3 regions of the Aeromonas oralensis genome follow, and region 1 is predicted to be linked to each of the others. Evidence: predicted binding sites of a transcription regulator. Region 1 holds the regulator's gene; each other region holds the start of a gene.
The links. The regulator sigma-54, encoded in region 1, starts transcription at its own class of promoters, with help from an activator protein. The targets are predictions, from matches to a motif close to TGGCACNGTTTTNGCTT.
Positions count from the first base shown of each region.

Region 1 (4,771 bases):
GGTGCATCTGGACGGCTTGCTGCCCACCTCTTTCATCTCCACGCTGGATACCCCCTATCTGGAGCTGGATCTGGTGACCCAGAACGTGAGAAGCAATCAGCAGGTCAGCATAGTGGGTAAGGATTTCCAGACCGAGGGCGTCGGCCTGAAGGGTCATCTGGAACGCAAATATTTTGAATTACTGGATCAGGGCCATGCCATCTATTTCAATGAAAAACGCTAATCTGGCCCTCGCGGCCCTGCTGCTGTGCGGCACCGTGAGCGCCAAAGAGTCCGACTTTGCCGAGAAGGTCTATGTGGATGCGGTCAAGCAGGTGGCCGAGATGCAGGACAACCGCATCACCTTCGAGCAGGATGTGACCATCACTCAGGGCACCATCAAGATCAAGGCAGACAAGGTAGTGGTGATCCGCTCCGGCGAGAAAGGTGCCGAGGTGATGACGGCCTATGGCAAGCCTGCCACCTTCTTCCAGATCCTGGACAACGGCAAGCCGGTCAATGCCCATGGCAACAGCATCCGTTATGAGCTGAAGAACCGGTTGGTGACCATCACCGGCAACGGTCAGCTCAAGCAGGAAGACAGCCAGGTCAATGGCGACCTGATCCGTTATGACATCGTCAAACAGAAGATGATTGCCGAGAGCAAGACCCCGAACCAGCGGGTCAAGACGGTGTTCCTGCCGGATCAGGTAGAGAATTTCGACAAGCCGGCCGATCAGAAGAAGCAGGGAAAATAAACCATGGCAGTGTTGAAAGCAGCCGGCCTGCAAAAAAGTTACAAGCGCCGCATGGTAGTGAGCGATGTGAGCCTGGAAGTGGGGACCGGCCAGATCGTCGGGCTGTTAGGCCCGAACGGAGCTGGCAAGACCACCTCCTTCTACATGATCGTGGGGCTGGTGCAGAGTGATGCCGGCCTCATCACCATCGATGATCAGGACATCAGCCTGCAGCCCATGCATATCCGCGCCCGCAACGGCATCGGCTATCTACCGCAGGAGGCCTCCATCTTCCGTCGCCTGTCGGTGTTCGACAACCTGATGGGGGTGATGCAGACCCGCAAGGGGTTGAGCCGCGAAGAGCGGGAGGACAAGGTCCAGCAACTGCTGGAAGAGTTCAACATCACCCATATCCGTGACAGTTTGGGGCAGAGCCTGTCGGGCGGGGAGCGGCGCCGGGTCGAGATCGCCCGGGCACTGGCTGCCGAGCCGCGTTTTATCCTGCTGGATGAACCCTTTGCCGGGGTCGACCCCATTTCTGTGATAGACATCAAGAAGGTCATCCAGCATCTCAAAGATAGAGGCCTGGGCGTCTTGATCACCGACCACAACGTCAGAGAGACTCTGGACGTATGTGAGAAGGCCTATATCGTCAGCCACGGCAAGATGATTGCCGAAGGTGCACCGGCCGACATACTGGCCGATGAACAGGTCAAGCGCGTCTATTTGGGCGATCAATTCAGTCTATAGTAAGGGGGCATCTCTTCATTTCCTGTGACGACTGCCTCGCTGAACATAAGGATATCCCGACGTAGATGAAGCCGACATTACAGTTGCGTCTCGGCCAGTCCCTGACCATGACGCCGCAATTACAACAAGCGATTCGTCTGCTCCAGCTCTCCACTCTGGAACTCCAGCAGGAAATTCAGCAAGCGCTCGACAACAACCCCTTGCTGGAGCAAGAGGAAAATGATGTGCAGGAGACCAGCCCGGAAGAGCCGGTCGATGCCAGCCAACTCGACTCCAGCGATGCTATGTCCCAGGACAACATGCCGGACGAACTGCCAGTAGATACCACCTGGGAAGAGGTTTACTCGGCCGGCACGGCTCAGAGCGCGGGCCCGATCCACGACGGTGAAGACAGCATCTATCAGGGCGAAACCACCGAAAACTTGCAGGATTATCTGCTGTGGCAGATGCGCCTGACGCCGTTCAGCGACGTGGATGCCGCCATCGCCCTCGCCATCATCGACGCCATCGACGAATCCGGTTACCTGACGGTGTCGCTGGAAGATATCCAGACTGCGGTAAGCAGCGAGGATGTCGAGGTGGAGCTCGATGAGGTGGAGGCCGTGCTCAAGCGAGTGCAGCACTTCGATCCGGTCGGCATTGCCGCCCGCTCGGTACAGGAGTGCCTGCTGATCCAGCTGGGCCAATACTCCCCGGACCTGCCCTGGCTGCACGAGGCCAAGGAGGTGATCCTCGAGCACATGGATTTGCTCGGCAATCGCGACTACCGCACCCTGGCGCGCAAGACCCGGCTCAAGGAGAGCGACCTCAAGGAGGTGCTGGATTTGATCCAGCAGCTGGAGCCGAGACCCGGCAACGGCGTCATCCAGAGTGAATCCCAGTACGTGATCCCGGATGTTTCCGTGGTCAAGAAGGGCAACAAGTGGGTGGTCGAGCTCAACCCGGACTCGGCCCCGCGCATCCGGGTCAACGAGACCTATGCCGCCATGGCCCGTCAGGCTCGCACCAGCCAGGATACCCAGTTCATCCGTTCCCACCTGCAGGAAGCCAAGTGGTTCATCAAGAGCCTGGAGAGCCGCAACGACACCCTGCTCAAGGTGGCCAGCTGCATCGTCGAGCAGCAGCAGGGCTTTTTCGAATACGGTGAAGAGGCCATGAAACCCATGGTGCTCAACGACATCGCCGAAGCGGTGGAGATGCACGAGTCGACCATCTCGCGGGTCACGACCCAGAAGTACATGCATACGCCGCGCGGCATCTTCGAACTGGAAGTTTTTTTCTCCAGTCATGTCAATACGGAGGGAGGAGGAGAGTGCTCATCGACCGCAATTCGCGCGCTCATCAAGAAGCTGGTGACGGCGGAGAATCCCGCCAAGCCGCTAAGTGATAGCAAGATCGCGGATTTGCTGGCCGAACAGGGTATTATGGTGGCGAGACGCACGATCGCAAAGTACCGTGAATCCTTGTTGATCCCGCCATCCAATCAGCGCAAACGCCTGGTTTAGGCAAAACAAAAGGAAGACGTTATGCAAATTAACCTGACCGGACACCATGTCGAGATCACCGAAGCTCTGCGTGATTATGTGAACAACAAATTTGCCAAACTCGAGCGTCACTTTGACCACATCAACAATGTTCATGTGGTGTTGAGCGTAGAAAAACTGAACCAGATCGCCGAAGCCAAGCTGCATGTCAGCGGGGGTGAGGTGTTCGCCAACTCGCAGCATGCCGACATGTACGCTGCGATTGATACCCTGCTGGACAAGCTGGATCGGCAGATCATCAAGCACAAAGATAAGTTAAATCAAAAATAACCATGCAACTTGAACACATACTGAGTCGGGACTGCACCAAAAGTGCGGTCCCTTGTACCAGCAAGAAACGCGCCCTGGAGATCATCAGCGAGTTAGCCGCTGAGCGCCTGGGGACCTCTCGTCAGGTGCTCTTCGAGTGCCTGCTGGCGCGAGAAAAAATGGGCAGTACCGGGATCGGTGCCGGTATCGCCATTCCCCACGGCCCGGATTGGCGACGAGTTTCCGCCGACCGCCATCCTGATGACCTTCGCAGAGCCAATCCCCTTCGATTCCATCGACAATCAACCGGTTGACCTGCTGTTCGCCCTGCTGGTGCCGGAAAGCGAGTGCAAGCAGCACCTCAAGACCCTTTCCCTGATGGCATCCAAACTGGGCGACAAGGCGGTATGCCGCCAGTTGCGCCAGGCAACCAGCGACGAAGAACTCTATCAGATCATGACATCGGCCTGAGATGCAGGCCCTTGCAATGACGCCAAGCGGTGAGGGAACAAGATGCAATTAATAGTGGTGAGTGGGCGCTCCGGCTCGGGCAAGACAGTTGCCCTGCGGGTGCTGGAGGATCTCGGTTATTACTGCGTGGATAACCTGCCGGTCAACCTGCTGCCCCAGCTGATCGTCTCGGTCGAGAGCCAGTATGACAAGCTGGCGGTCAGCATCGACGTGCGCAACCTGCCGGCGAGCCCGGACAAGCTGGAAACCCTGCTGGCCCAGGTTCGCAACGAGGGGCGGGTGGAGTTCTCGAGCTTCTTCTTCGATGCGGACAACGCGACCCTGCTCAAGCGCTACGGCGAGAGCCGCCGGCTGCACCCCTTGTCACGCAATCAGTTGTCGCTGGACGAGGCGATTCGGGAAGAGACCCACCTGCTGGCGCCGCTCTCCTCGACGGCCGACCTACGCATCGATACTACCAACCTCAGCATTCACGACCTGAGCGAGCTCATCAAGACCCGGGTGCTCGGCAAGAAAGAGAACGAGCTGGTGCTGGTGTTCGAGTCGTTCGGCTTCAAGTACGGCATTCCCAAGGATGCCGACTTCGTGTTCGACGCCCGCTTCCTGCCCAATCCGCACTGGATCCCCGAGCTCAAACCCTTCACCGGCAAGGATGAGCCGGTGGCCCGCTACCTCTCCAGCCAGCCTGACGTGATGCAGTTCATCCTGCAGATCGAGAACATGCTGGCGACCTGGTTGCCCCATCTGGAGCGCAACAATCGCAGCTATGTGACAGTCGGTATCGGTTGCACCGGTGGCCAGCACAGATCGGTGTTCATTGCCGAGCAGCTGGCCGGCGCCTTCCGCCTGCTGGGCAAGAACGTCCAGATCCGCCACCGCACCCTCGACAAGAGTGCTCCGCAATTTTGATGGACCAATAGGAAGATCAGATGACCGTCTCAGCCTCGGTGGAAGTGAAAAACAAACTGGGCATGCATGCCAGACCGGCCATGATGCTGTTCGAGCTGGTGCAGGGGTTTGATGCCCACGTGTTGCTGCGCA
Region 1 is NZ_CP187186.1:4,211,311-4,216,081, reverse strand. It holds gene lptC (LPS export ABC transporter periplasmic protein LptC) at 1-223, shown strand, start outside; gene lptA (lipopolysaccharide transport periplasmic protein LptA) at 210-737, shown strand; gene lptB (LPS export ABC transporter ATP-binding protein) at 741-1,466, shown strand; gene ACPDZI_RS19775 (RNA polymerase factor sigma-54) at 1,532-2,971, shown strand; gene hpf (ribosome hibernation promoting factor) at 2,993-3,280, shown strand; partial or broken gene ptsN (PTS IIA-like nitrogen regulatory protein PtsN) at 3,283-3,730, shown strand; gene rapZ (RNase adapter RapZ) at 3,773-4,639, shown strand; gene npr (PTS phosphocarrier protein NPr) at 4,660-4,771, shown strand, end outside.

Region 2 (4,771 bases), 1.2 Mb from region 1:
TGCCTATCAGGTGGCCAAAGACAGCGGCGATTTTATGCTGGCCAGATCCTTCCTGTTCGGGGATTACGTGGAGCCCTCCGCCATGCTCAACAGTTTCCGCTGCCAGGATCCCCAGAACGAGAGCGGTTACTGCAACCCGACCTTCGACGGCTTGCTGCAGCAGGCGGCTGATACCCTGGATGGCAATGCCCGGACCGGGCTCTACCACCAGGCCGAGCAGCTGCTGATGGACGAGATGCCGGCCATTCCCGTCTATCACTACAACCAGATGCGGCTGGTGGATCCCACCCTGCGCGGCCTGCCGGTGCAGAACCTCAAGGGAGCGATCGCCACCAAGGATCTCTACTTCAGCCAGCAGTAAGGAGCTTGCCATGAAAATTGCCATTCTTTCCGACCTGCACGGCAGCCTGAGTGCGCTGGAGCGGGTGCTGGACCAGCTTGCCCCCTGGCAGCCAGATCACTACCTGCTGCTCGGCGATCTGCTCAACCACGGCCCGCGCAACCCGGTGCCACCGGGCTATGCCCCTGCGGCCGTGGCCGAGCGACTCAATACGCTGGCTTCCCGCATCATGGCGGTACGGGGCAACTGTGATTCGGAAGTTGATCAGATGCTGCTGGATTTCCCCATCACGGCCCCTTACAACCAGATGCTGGTGGATGGTCGGCGCTGGTTTGTCAGCCACGGCCATCTCTATCGGCCAGCAGAGGTACCGCTACCTGTCGGCAGCCTGTTCATCAGCGGTCACTCCCATTTGCCCGTGTTGCAGCGCGAAGGGGAGCTGGTGCTGATGAACCCGGGATCCATCTGTTTTCCACGCGGCAATCTGGCGGCAAGTTATGGCCGCTACGAGGATGGGGTACTCGGGATCCACGCCTGTGCGGACAGCGAAGTGCTGATGCGGCTGGAACTGTAAAAGAGAGGGGGTTGAGAGAAACGTGCTGCGGAGCAGCCAGTCGTCATAACGGGGGGATCAGGCCTTGATGCCGATGGAGCGGGTACCGGAGCGGGTATTGCCCTTGGCGTCATAGGTCAGGGAGTTGCGATCCCGCAGCTTGCTCAGGTAGCTTGCCAGCCGGCGGTTGGAGACGATGCTGAGCTCGAGCAGGCGCCCGTTCAGATCGTTCTGTTCCTGGCAGGCATCGAGTTTCTCACGCAGGGTGTGCATCTGCTCGGGGTAGGCGTTCAGTTGCTGTTTCAGGTCTGGCAGCAGCGCCATGGCCTTGTCCAGCTCTTCAATATCGGCAAGCAGCTTCTGCTTGCGCTCTGCCAGCTCGGGCAGCGCCAGCGCCTGGTGCTGCTTGAGCAGGTTGAACTCCTCCTCCAGCAAGCCTTGCATCTGGGAGAGGTAGTTATCTTGAGTGTGCAGCAGCGAAGGTAAATCCATTATCCCAGCAACTTGTCGAGGTTGGATTCGAAGCTGAACATCTTCTTGGCCACAGCTTCGCTGTTGACCTGATATTCACCATTGGCCACGGCTTTCTTCAGGCTCTCGACCCGGCTTTCATTGCCGGTGGAAGCTGAGTTGAGGTTCTTCTGCATCTGTTGCAATTGCTGCGCCTCGCTGGTCAAGGAGACGGAGTCGGTCTTGACGGTCGCCGCACGGTTATCGGAGGACGAGGTCGCTGGTTTGGTATTGGCACCCTGGCTGCTCCCGGTATTTTGCAACCGGTTGTTCGCCAAGTTGTTGATATTGTTAATAGCCATAGTGTTTACCTTCGTCTGCTTTACTGTTCGCTTACCTGTTTATCGGTGGTCATCGCCATAACTTTAGAAAAAAGTGATCTGAAAAACACTCAGAAGGTGACCACCACGGAGCCAACAGCGTTGACTTTACCCTGCACCGTTTTGCCTGAGCGGATATTGACGAGCCTGATCATGTCTCCGAAGCTGCCATCTTGCAAGGCTCGGGCCATGGTTTTGATTTGCATGCTGCTATTTTCTGCGCTGAGGGTCACCTGATCGCCCTTGCAGACCACGCAAACCTGACTGAGTCTGATAGGCTGGCCTGGCTTGAGTTCGCGCTTGCTGCGTACGCCAATGAGCGCCGTGGTATCGCCGAGATAGTCGCCGCGGATCAGGGTCTGATCCTGATAGGCCTGTGTCAGCACGCTTTCACTCAGAATATCGCCCTTGGCCACCGGGGTGGAGACGGTTACATAAGGCTTCTGTATGCTGACTCGTACCGGCAGGTAGAGATCCCAGGGCTTCTCTTCCTCGCATTTGAGATAGACGGTGGTATTGCGGCGGATCTCCATCTTGGCGGGCAGCGTGATGGCAAGATGTTCGTCACAGCGGCTCAAAGGCAGGCGCTCATCGATGGAAGCTGCCTGCACCTGTACCTGGGCATCGAGAGGGACATCGAGCTGGCCGAGCACAAAATCCTGCGCCTTTTCTTGCAAGTAACTGGTCACCTCGGATGCCTTGGCGTGAGAAATGCCGCAAAACAGCAGTAAGGTGAGGAAAAGTCTACTAATCATTTTCGCTCGCTGGCCGATAAGTTGTTCACGTATATCACCATATTTAACTATGCTTGCTTCAGAATTCGTTCGCAGTGACATCGATAGTCTGACGCAAGCCAACACGCATGCATGATTAATGCCAAGCGTTTTTAGGGAGTGTTTATGGCCAGTATCCTGGACTCGGTCAACCAACGTACCCAGCTAGTTGGGCAAAACCGGCTGGAGTTATTGTTGTTTCGTCTCAACGGACGTCAAAGATTTGGCATCAACGTATTCAAGGTACGTGAAGTGTTGCAGTGTCCTCCCTTGACTGTCATGCCCAAGCTGAACTCCTGCATTCGCGGGGTAGCCCATATTCGCGGTCAGACCATCTCGGTTATCGACCTCAGCATGGCGATGGGCAAGCGTCCGATCGAAGATCTGACCAAGTGCTTCATCATCATTTCCGAATACAACCGCTCCATTCAGGGCTTTCTGGTGCACTCGGTCGAGCGCATCATCAACATGAACTGGGAATCCATCCTGCCGCCGCCGAAAGGGGCCGGGCGCATCAACTACATGACGGCAGTAACCGAGGTCGACGGTGAGTTGGTCGAGATCCTGGACGTGGAACGCATTCTCAACGAAATCTCGCCTGTATCGACCGAAGTCAGCAAAGAGCTGGTGGAAGCCAGCGTGGAACATCCGACTCTGGGACGTCCGGTGCTGGTGGCTGATGACTCTTCCGTGGCTCGTAAGCAGGTACAGCGTGCGCTCGAAGCTATCGGCGTGCAGTGCGTACTGGCCAAGGATGGGCGTGAAGCGCTCAACATGTTGCTGGAGATGTCCAAAAACGGTCCTATCAAGGATCAGATCGCCTTGGTGATTTCGGACATCGAGATGCCGGAAATGGATGGTTATACTTTTACCGCCGAGATCCGCAACAATCCCAACCTCAAGGACTTACATGTTATTCTGCACACATCCCTCAGTGGGGTGTTCAATCAGGCCATGGTGCAGAAAGTTGGTGCGAACAATTTCATTGCCAAATTCCAGCCGGATGAATTGGCCAAGGCCGTACAAGGCGCACTCTAATCAAGAAGAACAAACTGCATGAAGACACTTTCGGACGACTTATACAAACAATTCAGCAACTTTCTGGCGGTACAGAGCGGAATCGTGCTGGGTGACAACAAACAGTATCTGGTCAAGAGTCGGCTTTCACCCTTGATGACTCAGTTTGGTATTGAGAGTCTGTCTGATCTGGTTACTCGAGCGATGAGTGTGCGTGAGCGTGACCTGAAAATGGCAGTGGTTGATGCCATGACTACCAACGAAACCCTGTGGTTTCGCGATACCTACCCCTTCCAGCTGCTGACGGACAAGATATTCCCCGAGCTCGGCAAGAGTGGCAGACCGATCAAGATCTGGTCCGCGGCCTCCTCTTCTGGGCAGGAGCCGTACTCCATTGCCATGACGGCACTGGAACAGCAGGTCAAGAAACCGGGCACCTTGCCAGGTGGGGTACAGATCGTCGGGACGGATATTTCCAGCACCATGCTCAATCAGTGCAAGGAAGGGGTGTACGATAGTCTGGCGCTGGCTCGCGGTCTGTCGCCCGAGCGCAAGAAGCTGTTCTTCGAACCTTACGGTGACAACAAGATGCGGGTGGTGGAGCGTGTCAGAAAATTGACCACCTTCCGGCCATTGAACCTGCTGGAAAGCTACAGCCTGCTTGGCAAGTTCGACATCATCTTCTGTCGCAACGTGCTCATCTATTTTGCACCGGAAGTGAAGTCGAAGATCCTCAACCAGTTTGCTGCCAGCCTCAATCCCGGCGGCTATCTGATGCTGGGGGCTTCCGAGTCGCTGGCCGGGTTGACCGACAGGTTCGAGATGATCCGGTGCAACCCCGGCATCGTCTACAAGGTTAAATGATCTCCGCTTAAATCCCTCTTTGGCACACCTCTTGCTAATAATTTCTTAAGCAGGAGGTGTGCTATGGCAATTTCATTCGACAAGGCATTTGGTATTCATCAATACACGCTGAGCGTTCGCTCCAAGCGTGCAGAGGTGTTGTCCAGCAACATTGCCAACGCGGACACGCCGGGCTTCAAGGCTCGGGATATCAACTTCTCGCAAGCATTGGAAGAAGCCCAGCAACAACAGGGCTTTGGCCTTGCCACGACCAGTGAGAAGCATTTCGCCCTGCAGATGGATGCGCCAGGCGTTACGCAATATCGCAATCCTCTGCAGCCCGATACCGGTGATGGCAACACGGTCGACGTGCAACAGGAGCGCAGCGAGTTTTTGCGCAACAGCCTTGAATACC
Region 2 is NZ_CP187186.1:3,033,290-3,038,060, reverse strand. It holds gene ACPDZI_RS14110 (peptide ABC transporter substrate-binding protein) at 1-361, shown strand, start outside; gene yfcE (phosphodiesterase) at 372-914, shown strand; gene ACPDZI_RS14100 (flagella synthesis protein FlgN) at 972-1,385, opposite strand; gene flgM (flagellar biosynthesis anti-sigma factor FlgM) at 1,385-1,705, opposite strand; gene flgA (flagellar basal body P-ring formation chaperone FlgA) at 1,795-2,400, opposite strand; gene ACPDZI_RS14085 (chemotaxis protein CheV) at 2,623-3,534, shown strand; gene ACPDZI_RS14080 (CheR family methyltransferase) at 3,553-4,377, shown strand; gene flgB (flagellar basal body rod protein FlgB) at 4,441-4,771, shown strand, end outside.
Region 2: a site for sigma-54 is predicted at 2,586-2,602, ahead of flgA (flagellar basal body P-ring formation chaperone FlgA). Genes of this name have one in related genera too.

Region 3 (4,771 bases), 130 kb from region 1:
CAAGGCCGAGCTGATCGCCCTGATCGAAGCCAAGGGCTTCTCGGCGAGTTAAATTATCTCCATATAGGTATAAAACAGGTTAAAATTCTGTACCCAGCTGTTTTTTGGTGAGAGTCATCACAAACCCCGGCAACAGAAAGCGCAAACTTGCTGCAATTTTTCTCACCTCAGAAGGATTTGCTGCATGACTCTCCCGATCCGCAAGACCCTGCTCGCCGCCGTCCTCGGCCTGACCCTCTCCCCGATGGCCATGGCTCTGCCCAACGTCCATATCCTGGCCACCGGCGGTACCATTGCCGGGGCGGGACAGTCCGCCACCCAGTCCAACTACGAGGCCGGCAAGGTGGCCATCGAGACGCTGATCGCCGCCGTGCCCGAGATGAAGAACGTTGCCGACGTGCAGGGTGAGCAGGTGGTCAAGATCGGCTCCCAGGACATGAACGACGAGGTGTGGCTGAAGCTGGCCAAGCGGGTCAACGAGCTGCTGGCCAAGGATGACGTGGACGGCATCGTCATCACCCACGGCACCGACACTATGGAAGAGACCGCCTACTTCCTCAACCTGACCGTCAAGAGCGACAAGCCGGTGGTGCTGGTCGGCGCCATGCGCCCCTCCACCGCCATGAGCGCCGACGGCCCGATGAACCTCTACAACGCCGTGGTGACCGCCTCTGACCCCGCCTCCAAGGGGCGTGGCGTCATGGTGGCGATGAATGACACCGTGCTCGATGCCCGCGACGTCACCAAGACCAACACCACCGGGGTGCAGACCTTCGCCTCCCCCAACTTCGGCCCGCTCGGCTATATCCACAACGGCAAGATCGACTATCAGCGCAGCCCGGCCCGCCTGCACACCAGCAAGACCCCGTTTGACGTGAGCAAGCTCGACAAGCTGCCGCAGGTCGGCATCGTCTACAGCTACGCCAACGCCACCGATCTGCCGGCCAAGGCGATGGTGGATGCCAAGTTCGACGGCATCGTCAGCGCCGGGGTGGGCAACGGCAACCTCTACCACACCCTGTTCGACACCCTGGCCAAGGCGAGCAAGGACGGTATCCGGGTAGTGCGCTCCGCCCGCGTGCCGACCGGCTCCACCACTCTGGATGCCGAGATCGATGACGCCAAGTACGGCTTCGTCGCCGCCGAGACCCTCAACCCGCAGAAAGCGCGGATCCTGTTGATGCTCTCGCTCACCCAGAGCAAGGATCCGGCCCAGATCCAGCGCTGGTTCCAGCAGTTCTGACCCCCTTGCCGGCATCGGCCGGCATGGGGTAATGACAACAAAAAGGGCGGGACAAGATCCCGCCCTTTTGCATGTGGTCTGGCTGGAGCCTCAGCTCGCCATCAGCCAACCGCAGAAGCCAAGATAGATCAGCCCCACCCAGGCGAGCCTGCCCGCCGTCATCCGCTCCCGACTGAACCCCCACCACAACAGCGCGACTGCCAGCAGCGTCACCAGCGAGGAGACCATCATGGTGCTGTCCAGCAGCCAGGGGGTGAACAACAGGCAGAACGCCTTGGGAATGGTGCCCTGGATCATCATGGCCCCCGAGATATTGGCCAGCGCCAGCCGGTGCTTGCCCTGCCGCACCCAGATCAGCACGTTCATCAGCTCGGGCATCTCGGTCGCCACCGGGCTCAACAACAGGGCCGCCAGCACCGGCGAGAGGCCAAACAGCTCGCCCATGCTCTCCAGCTGATGAACGAACAGCTGGGCCGCCAGCGCCACCACCACCAGCGCCACCAGGGTTTGCAGCAGCACCTTGCCGAGCGCCGGGATCTCGGCGCCCGGATCCAGCTTGAGGGGCTCTGGCAACTCGACCTCGTGGCTGTCGGTCTGCTTCAGCTCGCGCCGCACATAGACCAGGTACACCAATACGAACAGCGGGGCCAGCCAGGTTTTACCGGTGAAGGCCACCATGCCGAGGGCCATCGCCACCAGGAAGATGCCGACGAACCAGGTCTGATCGCGGCCTATCTCGCGCTGCACCTCGCCATCGATGGCCCTGTGCTCACGGCTCATGCACAGCAGCAGGGTCACGCCGACGGCGGCATAGCCAATGGTGGAGAGTACCAGCGGACCGCCAAGGGCGGCACCTATCCCGATCTGCTGCTGAGCGGGAGCATTCCCCATCAGCAATGCGGTCAGGGTGACGATGCATTCGGGCAGGGCCGTGCCGAGGGCCGCCAGCAGGGAGCCGGTAGCGCTCTGGGAAAACTTGAAGTGGTGGCCGGTCCATTCGATGCCGTTGACGAAATATTCGCAGGCCAGATAGATGGTGACGGCAGAGAGCAGAAATAATAGCAGGGTGATCAGCATGATGAGTAACCGCCAGGCGAGCAGAACAACCAATGGACCCGATACGGCTCGCCCGGCTGGCTTGCATATCGAGGCCAAAGGTCTTGCAGAGCGATGGATGCCATCGCCGCTCATGCCATGGATCTGAGGATCCAAGAATGTTGACATGAGCCCTGCCCGGATCACGGGCGGGTTGCTACTCCCCTATGACAGTGCGGGCTTTTTACCAAGTTGAGTGCCGCCTCACAAGGCAAACTAATGATCATTCGCTCAACAAGTTGTAAGGGAATGTAACCGTGCCCTCCACCGGTTTTGCCGTCCGGACCCACTCCCCTGCCGCTGAACGCTTCGCCTTGGCACACCGTTTGCTATGAGATGACTACTGTCCACACTGATTTGGGAAGGGTGAACGATGAAACGGTGGATCCAACATTTCTATCAACTGAACCGCCTCAACTGGCTGATGGTCTGGCTGCTGCTCTGCTGCAGCATCATCCTGCTGTTTCCGGCCGGTTTGATGAAGGGAGCCGTCAGCCAGTGGGCCGCCACACACGCCGCCTGGCTCGGAGTCGGCATGCTGATCGCCATCTCCTACTTCTGCAGTCAGGGCTTCCTGATCGCCTGGGAGTGGGCCTGCGACGAGTGGCAGTCCCGCCGCCAGCAGGATCAGCTGGCCCAGATGATCTCCTTTCTCGACTTCAACGAGAAGGCGGTGCTGCGCGAGTTCGTGCTGCAACGCAAAAGCGTCATAAACTTGCCGATCACCGAGCCTGCCGTCAAAAACCTGATGGATGCCGGCGTACTGACCTATGCCTATGGCAAACCGGTGCGCGAGAAAGAGGACGAAAACCAGATCCGCGCCCTGATGATCGCCCTGCCGGCCCGGCCGCTGCTTACCTACAAGGTATTGGGGCTGTCGCGCGGCAAGATGAGCGACGAGCAGGTGGAGCAGATCATGAATGCCAGACCCAAGTTCGCGCAGAAAAGCTTCCAGCGCTGATCTTCGTTCCCGCCAATAAAAAGAGCCGGCCCCATGGCCGGCTCTGTCGTTTCTGCCCCGTTACTGGGTTCTCGCCTTGAGATAGCCGGCATAGTCCGGGATCTGCACGCTGAACGCCTGGCGCATGTGGGGGCTGTCCATGATGAAATCGGCGGTCGCCTCGTTGGTGGCGACCGGGATGTTCCAGACTGCCGCAAGGCGCAGCAAGGCCTTCACGTCCGGATCGTGAGGCACCGCATTGAGGGGATCCCAGAAGAAGATCAGCACGTCGATCTTGCCCTCGGCGATCAGGGCGCCGAGCTGCTGGTCGCCCCCCATGGGGCCGGAGAAGAGACAGGTGATGGGCAGTTGTGCCTGCTTGCCGAGCATGGTGCCGGTGGTACCGGTGGCGTAGAGGTGGTGGAGCTTGAGCTCCTCCTTGCGCCGCATCACCCAGTTCAGCAGGGGGGTCTTCATGTTGTCGTGAGCCACCAGCGCCACTCGCTTGTGGGCCGCCATCTCACGGGCGATCTGTTCCATGGACATTATCCGTAGCAGTGTTGTTTGAATAGAGCCGTATCCTAATCGAAAGCGGCGCCCGTTGCCTTGCCGGGCGCCGTAACTGTGATCACTTCGACTGTTCAATCCACTGCTTGTTCTTCTGCTCCAGCACCGAGATAGGCAGCATGCCGTATTCCAGCACATGGTGGTGGAACGCCTTGAGGTCAAAGCCTCCACCCAGCGCCTGCTCGGCCGACTCCCGCATCCGGATCAGCGCCAGCTGGCCCGCCTTGTAGGAGGTCGCCTGGCCGGTGTAGGCCATGTAGCGGGGCACCTCGGAGCTGATGTCCCCCGCCCCCAGCGCCGAGTTCTCCTTCATGTAGTTGACGGCCTGGTCGTGGCTCCAGCCATACCAGTGGATACCGGTATCCACCACCAGCCGCATAGCCCTCAGCATCTCCTCGTTGAGGCGGCCGAAGTACTGCAGCTGGTTGTTGAAGGCGGACGATCCCTCGACCTTCACGTCCCCCACCGCCGGATCATAGAGACCGCGCCCCTGATAGAGCCCCATGTCGTGATCCGCCAGGTATTCGGTGTAGAGCGCCCAGCCCTCCGCATAGGCGGTGTATGAGGCGTTCGCCACGTACTGCGGGAAGTCGGGATCCTTGGCGGCCAGCTCCTGGGCGATGGTGATCTGGAAGTGGTGGCCCGGCGCCGCCTCGTGGGCCAGCAGGGTGCTGATGTTCCAGCTCTGCAGACCATAGGGGTAGTAGGTGTTGAGGAAGAACTGCCCCTTGCGGCCGGTCTGCGGGTTACCGTCCTGATACCAGGCCACCCCGCCGTATGGCGCATCTTCATAGGAGACGGGCACCACCTCGTAATCCAACTTGGGAATGGTACGCTCGGCATCGAAGAAGTCCGGCAGCACCAGCGCCGCCTTGCTCTTGAAGGCATTGTACTCCTGCAGTGCCCGCTCATGTTCGGCCAGCGCC
Region 3 is NZ_CP187186.1:4,081,585-4,086,355, forward strand. It holds gene ACPDZI_RS19085 (heavy-metal-associated domain-containing protein) at 1-52, shown strand, start outside; gene ansB (L-asparaginase 2) at 185-1,243, shown strand; gene ACPDZI_RS19095 (sodium:calcium antiporter) at 1,334-2,320, opposite strand; yybP-ykoY riboswitch at 2,409-2,516, opposite strand; gene ACPDZI_RS19100 (superinfection exclusion B family protein) at 2,712-3,299, shown strand; gene ACPDZI_RS19105 (methylglyoxal synthase) at 3,360-3,818, opposite strand; gene ACPDZI_RS19110 (DUF885 domain-containing protein) at 3,907-4,771, opposite strand, start outside.
Region 3: a site for sigma-54 is predicted at 2,654-2,670, ahead of ACPDZI_RS19100 (superinfection exclusion B family protein). Genes of this name have one in related genera too.